DNA from 4 places in the Streptomyces sp. NPDC047515 genome. Region 1 is predicted to be linked to each of the others. Evidence: riboswitches for the same ligand, from Rfam matches in the RefSeq annotation. Region 1 holds a riboswitch; each other region holds the start of a gene.
The links. A riboswitch is a leader RNA that binds a small molecule or an ion and turns the genes downstream of it on or off. The one in region 1 is predicted to bind cyclic di-AMP.
Positions count from the first base shown of each region.

Region 2: it holds a riboswitch for cyclic di-AMP, as region 1 does, so the genes downstream of both, ABZ826_RS24845 (M23 family metallopeptidase) here and ABZ826_RS12545 (LysM peptidoglycan-binding domain-containing protein) in region 1, are expected to answer to the same signal.
Region 3: it holds a riboswitch for cyclic di-AMP, as region 1 does, so the genes downstream of both, ABZ826_RS21085 (transglycosylase family protein) here and ABZ826_RS12545 (LysM peptidoglycan-binding domain-containing protein) in region 1, are expected to answer to the same signal.
Region 4: it holds a riboswitch for cyclic di-AMP, as region 1 does, so the genes downstream of both, ABZ826_RS29515 (C40 family peptidase) here and ABZ826_RS12545 (LysM peptidoglycan-binding domain-containing protein) in region 1, are expected to answer to the same signal.

Region 1 covers NZ_JBEYTM010000011.1:161,621-165,509, reverse strand. Annotated here, with positions in the region: gene ABZ826_RS12550 (ATP-binding cassette domain-containing protein) at 1-1,340, opposite strand, end outside; cyclic di-AMP (ydaO/yuaA leader) riboswitch at 2,031-2,204, shown strand; gene ABZ826_RS12545 (LysM peptidoglycan-binding domain-containing protein) at 2,209-2,940, shown strand; gene ABZ826_RS12540 (DUF2461 family protein) at 3,079-3,729, opposite strand; gene ABZ826_RS12535 (hypothetical protein) at 3,885-3,889, opposite strand, start outside.
Region 2 covers NZ_JBEYTM010000033.1:21,126-25,014, forward strand. Annotated here, with positions in the region: gene ABZ826_RS24840 (aldo/keto reductase) at 1-280, opposite strand, end outside; gene ABZ826_RS24845 (M23 family metallopeptidase) at 594-1,931, opposite strand; cyclic di-AMP (ydaO/yuaA leader) riboswitch at 1,943-2,095, opposite strand; gene ABZ826_RS24850 (PP2C family protein-serine/threonine phosphatase) at 2,376-3,536, opposite strand; tRNA gene ABZ826_RS24855 (tRNA-Met) at 3,813-3,886, opposite strand.
Region 3 covers NZ_JBEYTM010000025.1:2,354-6,242, forward strand. Annotated here, with positions in the region: gene ABZ826_RS21075 (cytochrome P450) at 1-205, shown strand, start outside; gene ABZ826_RS21080 (transglycosylase family protein) at 311-1,279, shown strand; cyclic di-AMP (ydaO/yuaA leader) riboswitch at 1,579-1,749, shown strand; gene ABZ826_RS21085 (transglycosylase family protein) at 1,753-2,505, shown strand; gene eno (phosphopyruvate hydratase) at 2,912-3,889, shown strand, end outside.
Region 4 covers NZ_JBEYTM010000046.1:40,682-44,570, forward strand. Annotated here, with positions in the region: gene ABZ826_RS29500 (MFS transporter) at 1-384, shown strand, start outside; gene ABZ826_RS29505 (ATP-dependent Clp protease proteolytic subunit) at 593-1,228, shown strand; gene ABZ826_RS29510 (hypothetical protein) at 1,236-1,544, shown strand; cyclic di-AMP (ydaO/yuaA leader) riboswitch at 1,933-2,116, shown strand; gene ABZ826_RS29515 (C40 family peptidase) at 2,120-2,593, shown strand; partial or broken gene ABZ826_RS29520 (ATP-binding protein) at 2,946-3,376, opposite strand; gene ABZ826_RS29525 (helix-turn-helix transcriptional regulator) at 3,581-3,889, shown strand, end outside.

The sequences.
Region 1 (3,889 bases):
AACAGGAAGCGTGCCAGCTGGGAGCGGATGTGGTTGTCGGTGACTCCGGGAGCCATCCGGGCCACGTTCGCCGCGACACTGAGGTCGTCGTCCAGCACGTCCAGCCGCTGCGGAAGGAATCGCAGTGGTACGTACGTCCTGGCCTCGCCGGACAGCGGAGCCAGTTCGCCGGTGAGGGTGCGCATCAGTGTCGTCTTGCCGGCGCCGTTGCGCCCGACGAGCGCGATCCGCTGGGGCCCGTGCACATGGAGGTCGCCCTGGTGCAGCTGGCCGAACCGGGGGCGCAGTTCGTGCAGGCTCAGCACGGTGCGGCCGGCGGGAACGGCGGTGTGGGGGAGGCTCACTCGGATCTCGGCATCGTCACGGATCGCGTCCGCGGCCTCCTCACGACGGTCGCGCGCCTCGCTGAGCCGGTCCTCCTGGAGGCCGCGAAGCTTTCCCGCGGACTCCTGCGCGGACCGCTTCCGGCGGCCGGCGAGGATCTTCGGGAGCCCGCCGTCGGCCTCCGTCTTCCTCCCCTGACGCTGGCGTCGGGCCAGCTTCACCTGGGTCTCCTCCAGTTCGCGCTTCTGTCGGCGCACATCCGCCTCCGCGGCGCGCAACATCCTTCCGGCGGCCTCCTGTTCGATACTCAGGGTTTCCTGGTAGGCCGACCAGCCGCCGCCGTACCAGTTCACGGAACCGGACCGGAGTTCGGCGATGCGGTCGACGCGCTCCAGCAGGTCGAGGTCGTGGCTGACCACGACCAGCACACCGGAGCGCCAGTTGTCGACGGCCTCGTAGAGCCTGCGCCGGGCGAGTACATCGAGGTTGTTGGTCGGCTCGTCCAGCAGCAGCACGTCGGGACGCTCCAGCAGCAGCGCGGCCAGCCGCAGAAGGACGGTCTCGCCTCCGGACAACTGGGCCACGGTTCGGTCCAGTTCGATGTTGCCGAGTCCCAGGGAGCTCAGGGTCGCCACGGCGCGTTCCTCGACGTCCCAGTCGTCGCCGATCGTCTCGAAGTGCTTCTCGTCCACATCCCCGGTTTCGATGGCGCGCAGCGCGGCGCGCCGCTCGGCGATGCCGAGGGCCTCGTCCGCACGCAGCGTCGTGTCGAGGGTGATGTTCTGCGGCAGGTAGGCGAGGCTGCCGCCGACCGCGACCGAGCCCTGGGTGGGGTGAAGTCGGCCGGCCAGCAGTCGCAGCAGGGTGGATTTGCCCGCGCCATTGGTCCCCACGAGACCGGTGCGGCCCCGGCCGATGCTGAGCGAGAGGCCGTCGAAGACGGTCGTGCCGTCCGGCCATTGGAAGGACAGAGCGGAGCAGGTGAGCGAAGCGCTGGGGGCAGTGGGTGTCGCCATGATGATCCTCGCAGTCGCAAGCGTGGTGAATGGGGGCTTCGTATGCGAGCACCACGCAGCGACCGTGCCGAGAAGGAGGGTGCGGCAGTCCGGAAGGTCGAAGGACGGCTGAGGCACCGAGGTCGCATCCGCGCGGGGTCACGGGCAGGAGAAAACACTGCTACTGCGTGACGGGCGTACGGCAGGAGCCGTACGGCGCGATGTTCGCGAACCTCAGATGCGCAACGTCCACCTCTATCGGAGACAACAGGGCCGCCAGGGACGATAGCGAGCCGCGGGACGAAAGGCAAAGCCCCGAGGTGACGGAGCCCCCGTCGGACGAGGTCGGTCCGGTGAGCGGTGTGCCGGAGCGGAGAGCCTTCGCACCGGCGGTCGAATGTCTCGATATGAGCGATTTGTCCGAAATTAATAACTTCGTCAATAAAGGTGGATTTATCCATCGACCGCACCATTTGGGATCCGAAAGAAATGTCCCTTTTGTGGCTTCGTGGTGTGAGTCACGTTTTGGGTTCCGAAGCGCTCGGCAGTCGGCGCGCTTCCCTTCTGTGCAACGAAATTTGGTCGCGCGGTGTGAGGTGGATTACGGCGAATTCAGTTACTCGATCTTGCAAATGAAATGTGATCCAAAAATAGGGGCTTGTTCCTTTCGGTGTTTCTCGCCTACGGTCACCGTCAATCCGGACGGAACGCCAAATCCTGCCGCCGTCCGAGAATCCGACCCACTCATGTTCGGCAGGAGCGGGGGACCCAGGTAAGCCGCCGGTCCGGTATCCGGAACGGCTCGGGGTGAAGCCGCATTCACGTGCGGCCGGACATCTCCAGTCCGAACCCGACAGCTCACCTCGCAGGCGACGGAGAGGAATTCAGCATGTCCACAACGGGTAAGCACGGTCGCCGCACGTCCACCTCGCTGACCCGCGGTTTCATCGCCGCGGCCACCGGCGGAGTCGCCCTCGTACTTCCGCTGGTGGGTGCCGGCTTCGCCTCCGCCGCGCCGGCGCAGGCCGCCACCGCCAAGGAAGTTTCCGTGCAGAAGGCTGCACCCGCAACGTATTCCGTGGTCGCCGGCGACACTCTTGCCAAGATCGCGAAAGCCCATTCCCTCAGCGGTGGCTGGCAGAAGCTGTACGCGGACAATCGAAAGGTCGTCGGCGACAATCCCGGACTGATTGTCCCGGGCATGACGCTGACCATCGGGGCAGCCACCCCCGCCGCGTCCACTGTGAAAACCGCCGCTGCATCGGCCGCGACCATCTCGGTGGCAAAGCCCGCGACGTACGCGAACAATCTGGACGGCTGGATCAGGGAGGCGCTGGCCGTCATGGCCCAGCACGGTATCCCCGGCAGCTACGACAGCATCCACCGCAACATCATCCGCGAGTCCTCCGGCAACCCGCGGGCCATCAACAACTGGGACTCGAACGCCGCGGCGGGAACGCCCTCCAAGGGCCTTCTGCAGATCATCGACCCGACGTTCCGTGCCTACCACGTGCCCGGCACGTCCATGGACAGCTACGACCCGGTCGCCAACATCACCGCAGCGTGCAACTACGCCGCCGACAAGTACGGTTCGATCGACAACGTCTTCGGGGCGTACTGACGCACAGCGGCACAGAAAGGCGGTTCAGGACCGACGGGTGGCGAGAGGCCGGACACTTCTCCCGGCAGCGGACCACCCACCCGGTCAGGGACCGCCTTTCGGCAGCTCGTCGGCAGGGGGCCTTACACGGCGGCGACGTCACGTGGCAGGCCGACGGGAGCCCGGAACGGTCACATGACGGGCAAGCCAGGACAGCAGGGGAGCCAATTCCTCCGCCGCCACGAGCACGGAGCCGACCAGCGCCGTCGTGTGCTCGGCGCAGTCCCCGCCGAGGGGACGGGCGGCGGACACCGAGCGGTGCCGAAGGAAAGCGGCGCGCGGATGGCCGGCGTCGTGACCACGCGGCACGCGCTGCATGACGTCACCGGTGATCTCATACCCTCGCGCCTCCAGGGCCCCGACGGCGCGCACCAGCTCCGGTCCGCTCTCTCGCGCGGCAACTGCCGTACGGAACAACGGGATCTGCCCCGGATCCGGATAGCTCCAGCCGCCGCTGATCCGGAGCCCGTCGAGGTCGAAGCGCAGCCCTATCTGGACATTGCGCGCGATCCGGATCACCGCCGCCTGATGCTGCCACCACCACGGATCCTTGCGGAACCCCCAGACGGAGAAGTCCTCGTACAACTGGTCCGCGTCCGCCACGTCGTTCAGCAACGCGATCATGGGTTGCCGGACGAGGCGTTCCCGGTCCTTCCTGAGCTTCTCGCGTGTCTCTTGCGAAGGCGCGCCCTCCAGTTGCAGAAGCAGCTCGAATGCCTGCTCTGTCCAGCCGCTGAATGCTGTGCTCATGCAATGGATCCTAATGAAGCAGGGCCGCGCGCCCGCTTGCGATGACGGGTCAGCCCTCAGCGACCCGCGACGTGCGTCCGGTCGTCGTGCCCGTGCGGCGTCCGACGCGCCCACGCGGGGCACCGCGCCCCACCGGACGCCCGGCGACGTCACCGTCATT
Region 2 (3,889 bases), on a different contig from region 1:
AGGGGTGGGCGCCGACCTTCGTCGCGACGACGATCTCGGACCGGTTGGCACGTGTCGCGAGCCACTTCCCGATGACGGTCTCCGACTCGCCGCCCTCATTGCCCGGGATCCAGGCCGAGTAGGCGTCGGCGGTGTCGATGAAGTTGCCGCCCGCCGCGGCGTAGGCGTCCAGCACGGCGAACGACTGCGCCTCGTCGGCCGTCCAGCCGAAGACGTTGCCGCCGAGGGCGAGCGGGAAGACCTGGAGGTCGGAAGGGCCCAGCTTACGAAGAGAAGTCATATGTGGATCAACGGACACCAGCGGTTCCGCTATTCCGGCAGCCCGCCATTCAGGCAGGCCCGTCGATTCCACCGGCCCACCGATCCGCCCGGCCCGTCGCTCCGGCCGGCCCATGCCCGTCCGGCCCACCAGCCGCCATTCCACCCGGCCCACCACCCCATCGGCCACCGATCCGCCCGGCCCACCCCTCCGGCCGGAGCGACTGTGCCGACAGACCGGCAGCCCTGGCGTCGGGGGGAGAGCGTCAGGGCTGCCGGGTTTCAGTGGCCGGCGAACCGGCTCGGATCACGCGGGCCGCGAGGCGGCCGGTCGATCAGGGGTTGAGGCCCTTGTCGTGCAGCCAGGCCATCGGGTCGATACCCATACCGGCCGGGGTGTGGACCTCCAGGTGGAGGTGCGGGCCCGTCACGTTGCCGGTCGCACCGACCCGGCCGATGGTCTCGCCGGTGGTGACCTCCTGGCCGACGCTGACACCGATCGAGGACTGGTGGCAGAACCAGAGCTCCGTACCGTCTTCGAGCTCCAGCACCGTGCGGTAGCCGTACGAACCGGACCAGCCGGCCGACTTGATGGTGCCGCCGTGTATGGCCTTGATCGGGGTACCCGTCGGCGCCGCGAAGTCGAGGCCGGTGTGGTAGCCGGAGGACCACATCGAGCCGGCCTCGCCGAAGGTCGAGGTGATCGTGTACGAGGTGGTCGGGATGGCGTAGCCGGCGGCGAGCTTGGCGAGCCGAAGGGCCTCCGCCTTCTTCTTGGCCTCTTCCTCCGCCTTCTTCTTCTCGGCGGCGACCTTGGCCTCGGCCGCGTCCTGCTGCTTCTTGGCTTCGGCGGCGGCCTTCTGCGCGGCCTCCTTCTCCTGGGCGGCCCTGGCCTCGGCGTCGGCGGCGTCCTGCTGCTGCTCGGCCTGCTGGAGGATACGGGCGCGGAGCACCTCGCCCGCGTCCGTCGTGCCCTGCTGGGCCTCGGCGGTGGTGATGCCGGCGGTGGTGAGCGGCGCGGACGCGGCGACGGTCTCGGCCTTGTCGGCTTCGGACTCGCCGGAGAACAGGGAACCCACGCCGGGAAGGGACTTGGCGTCGGGCAGATTGTCCGCGATGGAATCGGGAAGGGAGATGGAGACCGCCGGCTTGCTCTGTGCGGTGGCCATGCCGCCCGCACCGACCGCCGCGATGACGCCGACCCCGAGCACGGTGGAGCTACGGGCAAGTCCGTTGCGCTGCTTGGCGACGCGGTGCTTGCCGCGCACGGGGCGGACGGACTCCTCGGTGGGGTTCCACTCGTCCCGGCTTCGTTCGGGCTCGCCGTCGCCGTCGGCGCGGAATTCCCTGCGGAGCTCTGCCGAGTCGCCGGACCCACCGAACTCACCGGACCCACCGGCGAAGTCGCCGCCCGGCTCGGTGCCGTAGCCGGTGCCGAACGCCGTTCCCGTCCCGGCGGTTCCGTAACCGGCATCGGAGGCGAAACCGGGGCCGTAGCCGGTGTCGGAGCCCAGTCCGGCGTCAGAGGCGAAACCCGGGCCGTGACCGGGGCCGTAGCCGTAGTCAGATCCGGAACCGGAGCCGAAGTCGACACCGGGGCCGGAGTCGACACCGGGGCCGAAGTCCGAGGTGAACCGCACGGGGGCCTCGGGGGCAGGCTTGTTGGACGCCACGGGGGCGCACTCCTTTCCTTCCTTCTCGCCTACCGGGTTAGCTGACGGGTTCGGAGCAGGAAGGTCTCCTACGGGCGCCTCTGCCTCTCGTGAGACACAGGTGTCCGATTCACCCCATGTAGGTGGTTCCCCGGTTCCCTTGCGGAATTCGGCGCTCGCGCACGGTGCCGCCACTGACGACGGCTGGGACGACCGCGCTGCGTTATCGAACGTTAATAGACACCCGGGCCCGATTCCAAGCCGTTCCCACTGATCGTTCACGACTTTGGCCTGGACTTTACGGGACATACCCGGGTGGAATCGGATGAGTTGATCGACCCTCAGCCATTACCCGACGTCTGACGTTGCGTCAAATATTATGCGGAGCGGCGCCCTTCGGTTACGGACGGTGGCATGCCGTGCCCGAGACTCCGCCCGGTCCGCACCACGCGCCCGCCCCACCCGTCACATCGTGTCCAGACCCACGATCTTCACGGTCCTGCGCCGGTGCGGTTGCCCCTCCGCAGGACGTACGACCGCGAGCAGCGCCATGTCGTCGGTCGTCTCGCCGCCCGTGTGCCGCCGTACGTCGTCGGTCAGGGCGGACAGCAGTTCCTCGGGGCCCGGAAAGATCCGCCCGCGCAGCCGCGCCGCCGGATCGTAGAAGACCCCGTCGGCGTTGCGCGCTTCGGAGAGGCCATCGGTGTAGAGGAGCAGCGTCGTCCCCGCCGGCAGATCCCATTCGTCCGCCCGGTCGGGCCACACCCCCAGATCCATCCCGAGCGGCAGCGCGGGCACCGACGGTCCCAGCACATCCAGCGCCCCGTCCGGATGCAGCAGGATCGGCTCGGGGTGGCCGCGGTTGACGATCCGTACCCGCGACAGCCCGGACGGGATCTCGGCCAGTACGGCGGTGATGAAGCCCTCGACGGCGTCCAGCCCGCCCCGCCCCGTTCCCTCGCGCGCCAGCGCCCGCTCCAGCCGCTGCGCCACGCCCTCCAGCGAACGTTCCTGCTCGGCCGCCTCCCGGAACGCGCCGATGATCACCGCCACCGACTCCACGGCGTCGAGCCCCTTCCCCCGCACGTCCCCGACCACGAGCCGCACCCCGTGCGGGGTGTCCGCCACGGCGAACAGGTCACCGCCGACGAACTCGTCCGCCTGCGCCGCCACGTACCGCGCCGCCACATGCAGCCCGCCGATCCGGTCGGACGGCTTCGGCAGCACCGCCCGCATGGCGGTCTCCGCGATGACCCGCGCGGAGGCCAGTTGCTCGCTGCCGCGCCGCACGACCCCGTTGATGACGACCGCGAGGACCGACACCGTGGCCAGGGTGAGCAGCTCGATCAACGGCACGACCTGCGGCAACGTGTTGCTGTGCAGCCTCAGCGCGACGAGGGCCAGGAGCGAGGCGACGGCGGTGAGGATGGTGCCGGACAGCGAGAAGAACGGCGCGGCGATCAGCGGCGCGGCCACGAACAGCGGAATGGCGGTGAAGGGCGGCGGGGTGAGGAAGTCGAACACCAGCCCACCGACGATCATCAGGGCGGGCAGCGCGCGGACGAACCGCCGAGTGCGGACGCCACCCCCGGCATGTCTGCCGTGCCGCTTCAGCCGCTTCCACACCTGTGGTCTCCTGCCCGGTACGCGCACGGCTGCGGACGGTACCGCGCCCCACCCCAGGCTCACCTGAGCGAAGGCGCGCGGCGACTCCTCATCGGCCAATGGGGGTACGCGTGGTCCAGCTCACACACCGTCCGCCCCGCCCCTTCGCAAGCCCGAGGTCCGGGAACCAAGAACCGCTGACCGGGAACCGGCGGCGACGCGAACGGCGCCCCGGACGGCTACGGGGAAATGATTCAGGCCCGGCACGCTGTGTGCGTGCCGGGCCTGAATCTTCAGTAGCGGGGACAGGATTTGAACCTGCGACCTCTGGGTTATGAGCCCAGCGAGCTACCGAGCTGCTCCACCCCGCGTCG
Region 3 (3,889 bases), on a different contig from region 1:
CTGCCTGGGAGCACCACTCGCCCGGCTGGAGGGACAGACCGCGCTCGCCATGCTCCTGAGGCGCCTTCCGGACCTGCGGCTTGCGGTGGAACCTACCGATTTGCGGTGGCGTGGCGGACTCATCATGCGCGGACTGCGCACGCTGCCCGTGGAGTTCACGCCGGGGGTCACGACGACACAAGGTGACACTCTGTCAACTCTGTGACTTTCACGTGATCTGTGCTGCATCGACTTGTGACACGCGTTCGAGTCCCGCTAGGTTCACCGTTCGACTCACCAGTCACTCGTCAGTCACACGGAAGGCAACCCCATGGGCTCCGCGAACGGCAGACACCGTCGCCCTCGTCAGGCACCCGCCATCGTCGTCGCCGCGGGCGTGACCGGCTCGGCCATCGCCATCCCGCTGCTCGGCGCGGCCGGTGCGCACGCGGCCGACGCCACGACCTGGGACCGGGTGGCCGAGTGCGAGAGCGGCGGCATGTGGAGCGCCGACCTCGGCAACGGCTTCTACGGCGGCCTGCAGTTCTCGCCGGAGACCTGGAAGGCGTACGGCGGCGAGTCGTACGCCCCGCGTGCCGACCTCGCCAGCCGCGCGCAGCAGATCGCCGTGGCCCAGAAGGTCCTGGCCGACAAGGGGCCGAAGGCGTGGCCCAGCTGTGCGGTCATCTCCGGTCTCGCGGTGGACGGAACGCTGCCGGGTGTCGACCCGGGGGTCACGGACTCCGCCGAGCCGGCGGACGGTGCGGAGTCGGCTGACGGCGCGTCGGCGACCCCGTCCGATGCCGCCACGCCATCGGGCGGCGCCCACAAGCCGACGGGCAAGCAGGCGGGCGAGAAGCCGGGCGAGAAGGCGGGAGAGAAGGCGGACGAGGCGGGCAACTCCGCGAAGCCTTCGGCCACCGAGTCGGCCGTTCCGTCCTCGGGCCCGTCCTCCGAGACGTCCGATTCACCCCGTACGTCCGACTCGTCCAGTGGTACGAGTGGCAAGCACCGCGGCACTCCGGCGCCCGAGGAGAGCCGGGACGTGGACGGTGGCGTCGACCGCGAGTCGGGCCGCCATGCCTCCCGTGGCGGCGGCGACGCCCGCGACGCGGGTGCGTCGGCCGTCGACGGCGCGTACGCCGTCCGTTCCGGCGACAACCTCTGGGCGATTGCTGATGCACAGAAGGTTCCCGGCGGCTGGCCCGCGCTCTATGAGGCCAACAAGGAGACGGTCGGCTCCGACCCGGACCTCATCCTCCCTGGCCAGAGCCTCCGTCTCGATGTGAAGGCCGACTGAGGGCAGTCTGAAAATCGGCTAATAGACCCTCAAAAACCGGGGTAGTTCAGGGACCTATGTCCACTTATGCGTAAGTGAGACATGGGTCTCTTTACGTCACTGGCGTGTCGCGCCCGGGGGGCCCTTCCGTATTGCCTCCCACCTGCGGAAACGATGGTTCCTCAGATGCAAGTAAGGGCTGATTGTCCGATGTGTCCATCTTTGAATGTGGGGGTTGCCTATGTTTACGGTCGGAACCGCTCGCACCGCGGGCCCCGTCGACCGTCACGCCGAATCCTGCCGTCGGTCGAAGGGAACAGACGCGTAAAGCGCCGTAGGCAGGAGCGGGGGACCCAGGTAAGCGCCGGCCCGATCGTCGAAAGACGGATCAGGGGCGGCTTGGGGTGAAGTCGCGTGCTAGGACGTGCGACCGGGCAACTCACTTGGCCCGAACCCGACAGCTCACCTCGTAGGCGTCGGTGAGGAGAAGTTCCATGCTGTTTTCCAGCAAGGGCAAGCACCGTCGCCCGTCCAAGGCCGTCCGTATCGCCACGCTCGCCGGTGTCGCCGGTACCGCCGTCGCCGTCCCGCTGATGGGTGCGACCGGTGCCTCCGCCGCCTCCGTCGCCACCTGGGACGCTGTCGCCCAGTGCGAGTCCGGTGGCAACTGGTCCATCAACACCGGCAACGGCTACTACGGCGGCCTGCAGTTCTCGCAGTCCAGCTGGGCCGCCGCCGGCGGTACGCAGTACGCCCCCCGTGCCGACCTGGCCACCAAGGCCCAGCAGATCGCCACGGCCGAGAAGCTCCTCGCCCTGCAGGGCCCGGGTGCCTGGGGCTGCGCCGGCGCCGGCAACCTGCGCAACGACGGTGTGGACCCGGGCGTCGACACCGGCTCCTCCTCGAAGACCAACTCCGGCGCCACGCAGCAGCAGAGCGCCCCCGCCGCGCCCGAGCGGCAGGTCCAGCCGAAGAAGGCCGAGCGCACCGAGGCCCCCGCCACCAACCGCTCGGACCGCTCCGCCGCCCCGCAGGCCGAGGCGAAGAAGACCGTCACCACCCCGACCGGCGAGAAGGTCAAGAAGGGCGACGGCGAGTACAAGGTCGTCTCCGGCGACTCCCTGAGCAAGATCGCTGCCGACCACAAGGTCGAGGGCGGCTGGCAGCACCTGTTCGAGCTGAACAAGGACATCGTCAAGGACGCCGACCTGATCTACCCGGGTCAGCAGCTGCACCTGACGAAGTAGTCCGGGAACTCTCCTCCCTGAGCACCCCGGCCCGGCGCGCGTTCCCCCGTACGCGCCGGGCCGGGGTTTCCGTGTGACCCCCTGCTTCCGCGAGGTGCGTCACCTCGCTGCGTGCGGCAGCTCTGTCCCGGCGGGGCGCGTCGCCTCCGTATCGCGTCCGGACGGGCCGGCTCCGGCCCGCGCGGGGCGGGCTCCGGGAGGGCCCAGCGGTGCGTGATCGTTCAACTTCTGTAGTTACTGACCAGTAAAATTCTGGCTGTTCGCCCCGTGATGCTCGCTCTTGGGTCCTTTTTCGTCCCAGGGGGCGGGCGGTAGTCCGACTGAGCGGGCCGGGCCGGTTAGGCTCTTGTCGCAAGGCCAAAGTGACCCTGCACAACCAGTGTCATATCCCAGAAGGAGATGCCTCGTGCCGTCCATCGACGTCGTCGTAGCCCGGGAAATCCTCGACTCCCGGGGGAACCCCACGGTCGAGGTCGAGGTCGGCCTCGACGACGGCAGCACGGGCCGTGCTGCCGTGCCGTCCGGCGCCTCCACCGGTGCGTTCGAGGCCATTGAGCTTCGCGACGGTGACCCCAACCGCTACCAGGGCAAGGGCGTGGAGAAGGCCGTCCTCGCCGTGATCGAGCAGATCGGCCCGGAGCTCGTGGGTTACGACGCGACCGAGCAGCGGCTGATCGACCAGGCGATGTTCGACCTGGACGCCACGGAGAACAAGGGCTCGCTCGGCGCGAACGCCATCCTCGGTGTCTCGCTGGCCGTCGCCCACGCCGCCTCCGAGGCCTCGGACCTGCCGCTGTTCCGCTACCTCGGTGGCCCGAACGCGCACCTGCTGCCCGTTCCGATGATGAACATCCTCAACGGTGGGTCGCACGCCGACTCCAACGTGGACATCCAGGAGTTCATGATCGCCCCGATCGGCGCGGAGTCCTTCTCCGAGGCCCTGCGCTGGGGCGCCGAGGTCTACCACACGCTGAAGAAGGTCCTGAAGACCAAGGGCCTTTCGACCGGTCTCGGCGACGAGGGCGGCTTCGCGCCGAACCTGGAGTCGAACCGCGCCGCCCTGGACCTCATCGTCGAGGCCATCAAGGAGGCAGGCTACGTCCCGGGCAAGGACATCGCGCTCGCGCTCGACGTCGCCGCCTCGGAGTTCTACAAGGACGGCAAGTACGAGTTCGAGGGCAAGTCCCGCTCCGCCGCCGAGATGACCGAGTACTACGAGGAGCTCGTCTCCGCGTACCCGCTGGTCTCCATCGAGGACCCGCTGTACGAGGACGACTGGGCCGGCTGGAAGGTCATCACCGACAAGCTCGGCGCCAAGGTGCAGATCGTCGGCGACGATCTGTTCGTCACCAACCCGGAGCGGCTGGCCCGCGGCATCGAGGAG
Region 4 (3,889 bases), on a different contig from region 1:
CGCCGCCCGCACACCGTGACGATCGTGGCCGCCGCGGGAGCGACCCTCCTGCTGCTGGCGATCTGCCTGCTGGCCGGGTACGCCGTGGCCACCATCGTGCTGGTCACCCTGCTCGGATTCTTCGGTCTCGGCGCCAATCCGGTGCTGATGTCGCTGGCCGTCCGCTACGCACGTCAGGCCCCCGTACTGGCCTCCGCGCTGACCGTCTCGGCATTCAACCTCGGAACCGCCATCGGCTCCTGGATCGCGGGCCTCGCCCTCGGCTCCAGGTTGGGGTCCACCGGCCCCGTCGTGGTCGGCACCGTGATTGCCGCACTCACCCTGATCCCCACCGTGGCGCTGGCCGCCCGACATGCGGTCGCCGCCCCCCTCGAACAGGCTTGAAGCCGGACACGCTGACAGATTGTGAGATACCCGCCCTCGGCGAACAGTTGAAACAGCCTCTGGCCTGGGACTTTTAGTGGATCACCGGATGTGCTCCGCATCATAAGCTTCTGTACGTCCTGTACATTTCTTACAGAAGCTCGCGCAGGCCCGCCCGGAGCCGGACAGGCGGACTGCGTACAGACCCGGAGGAGAGGCATCGCTCATGCTGTTCCGTCCCAGCGCCCACTACGTCCTGCCCGAGTTCACCGAGCGCACGACCAGCGGAACCCGCACCTTCGACCCGTACTCCAAGCTGCTCGCCGAGCGGATCGTGTTCCTGGGCACCCCGGTCGACGACACCGCGGCCAGCGACCTGATCGCCCAGTTCATGTATCTGGAACATGACGCTCCGGACCGACCCGTCTCCCTCTACATCAACTCCCCCGGGGGCTCGTTCGGAGCCATGTCCGCGATCTACGACACGATGGAGTACCTCACCTGCGACGTGGAGACCTTCTGCCTCGGCCAGGCCGGTTCCTGCGCCTCGGTTCTGCTCGCCGCGGGCGCTCCCGGCCGGCGGCACGCATTGCCGGGAGCCCGGGTCGTCGTACAGCAGCCCGCACTCGGCGAGCCGGTGCAGGGCCGGCCTTCTGACCTGGAGATCGAGGCCCGGGAGCTGGAACGGGTTCGCGAGATGCTCATCACACTGCTGGCCCGCCATACCGGCCGCAGCGCCGACCAGATCGCCACCGACATCGAGCGCGACCTCATTCTCGACGCGCCGGGCGCCAAGGCGTACGGCCTGGTGGACCACCTCACTGAGAACCGGAAGTCATCGCTCCCCCCGCACGGCCCGAGGTGAACGCCCGGTGCAGCCGCCACACTTGCCGCAACTGCCCGCACTGACCCGCGCCGAAGGGGAGTTCATCGACCGCTACCTCGAAGTCCTCGACCAACTGGGCCGGATCAACCCCGCCCGCGGCAGCGACACCTACGGCGCGCTGCGCGCCGCGCAGGCGCTGGCGTCCCGGGCGATCGAGCTGCGAGACGCCCTCGCATTGATGCATGAACGCGGGGAGGCGCAGATCCACGCGGAAACCCTGGCGCGGGCCCTGCGCGTACTGGACGGGGAGCGGCGGGCCGGACGCGTCACCGCACCCCCTGCTCCGCCGAGTTGATCAACCTCCCCCGTCACCGCCGTCGGCGCGGTCCGGTCAACTCCCCCAGCCTCGCCCGCGGCCGGGATTCGGCCAACTCCCGTACACGACACGCCCGGTGGGCGCCTCGAAATTCCTCGCTCGTTCGGCGTAGGAAGTCCCCCTCGTGAGGGATATCTCAACTTGCGTTTTTCTGATGACCAGTGACCGGAATTAGTGATTCCACCGCTGGTACGGGACCGGTCCCGATGAGTGGCCCCGCCTCCGGATTCATCACCTCCACCCGAACGGGTCAGTCGTGAGGAGCCTCACAAATCGCTGTTTCCCCTCGGAAATCCGGCAGTCGGTGAGTCAAGATCCCTGGGACGACAAGCCCCCGCCACCACGACGGGGCGGTCCGGGCGGACGCCGAGTCCTGCCGCCGTCCGGATGTCTGGTCGACAGAAGTGGATCGGCAGGAGTGGAGGACCCGAGCACAACGGGTCGACCGGATCATCGGTCGACCCTCGGGGTGAAGCCGCCGCGCGCGGCCGGGCAACTTCGCCAGCCCGAACCCGACAGGTCATCCTTCACAGGCGGCTGACGAAGGGTTGCGCATGACTGCGCAGGTTCATGTCCCGTCTCTGCTCGTCCGGGCCGGTACTGCCTCGGTTCTGACTCTGGCCGCCGTCGGCGGCACCATGCTCGCCCCGGGCGCCACGCCGCAGGCCCAGGCGGCGACTCCCTCGATGAAGGCGCTGAACATCGCCGCGTCGAAGAAGGGGTCGCCGTACCGGTGGGGGGCCACCGGCCCCAAGCTCTTCGACTGTTCGGGGCTGACGGTCTATTCGTTCAAGAAGGCGGGCAAGAAGCTGCCCCGCACCGCCCAGCAGCAGTACAACAAGACCCGCCATGTCTCGGCCTCGCGCAGGAAACGCGGCGACCTGGTCTTCTTCCATTACGGTCGCAGCGTCTACCACGTGGGGATCTACGCCGGCCACGGCAAGATCTGGCACTCGCCGAGGACCGGCGCGGTGGTCCGGCTGGAGAAGATCTGGACGAAGAGCGTCTACTACGGGCGGGTCGGCTGATTCCCGTCCGACGGATCACGGCCGCCCTCCGGCCGTGATCCGTCGGAGATACACCGTCCCGTGCCGCTGATCGACTCGTCATCGGTGCCGTGGGGGCCGGTCTCCTGCTCCGGCGCGCTGCGCCTTCCGTCACGGCCGCCCTGATGTGGCTCCGGTGGACCGGACGCCGCTGGGCGTACGACGGCCGGCGCCCGTTCCGTTCCGGCGCACGAACTCGGGTGGTGTGCCGGAATGAGCGAACGAATGCCGTCTCGGCGACGCTCCGGACATGGTTGCGCGACGAGATCGGACCCGCTGCGCCGGCCGGGCGACCGCGAGCACCGAGGCGTGCAGCGGGCGGATCGACGACTGGTCAGCTCTGCACGGGGATGTGCCAGGGAAGCTCGATCCAGACCGTCTTGCCTCCGTCGGCGGTGGGGGTGACGGTGAGCCGGCCGCCGCACTCCTTGGCCAGATACCGGATGATCACCATGCCGCGCCCGTTTCCTGCTGAACGGCGGCGGGCAGTCTACGGGGCCAGCGCGGGTGACTGTCCGTCACCCCCAGATGCAGCTGTTCCTCCCGCTCCAGCCTCAGGTCCACGGTGAAGGTGGGCGACTGTCCGAAGGTGTGCTGGACGGCGTTGGTCGCGAGCTCCGAGACGATGAGGCGGATATTGTCGGCGAACTCGGTGTCGGAGGTCAGGCCCCATTCGGTGAGCACCCGGGCCACATCTCGCCGGGCCGCCGAGACCGAGGCCGGATCGCTCGGCAGAGTGACGCTTGCTTCTTGATGGTCTGCCATGGCGAGCCGTCCCTTTCCCACCCGGACCGACACGGGATCGGCCCCGGTTGTGCTTCGCGCCAGGTTGCCATTGATGCTGCCCCCTGCGACGGCGATCCACCAAGATATGCATATACCTGTCGCTCAATGCGGTGAACCCTGCCGCGCGAAACCGTATGCGGGCGCCACACTGTCCGCTCGGCACGAGAGGGAGGGAGGCCGCGTATGCAGTACGGCCCTGCGGTACGACGCCGCAAGCTCGGGGAGGAGCTCCGGAGCCTGCGCCACGCGTCGGGACTGACCAGTCGGGACGCCGCGCGGATGCTCGGCTGGCACCAGTCCAAGGTGAACCGGATCGAGACCGGTGTCAGTGGGGTGCGGCCGGCCGATGTGGCCGGACTGCTGGACGCGTACGGCGTGGACGACACCCGGCTCCGAACGCTCCTGGAGGCGCTGGCGGGCTCGGCGGGCGGTGGTGGCACCGGTTGGTGGCATGCCTATCGCGGTCTGATTCCGCCGCAGTACCGCGACTTC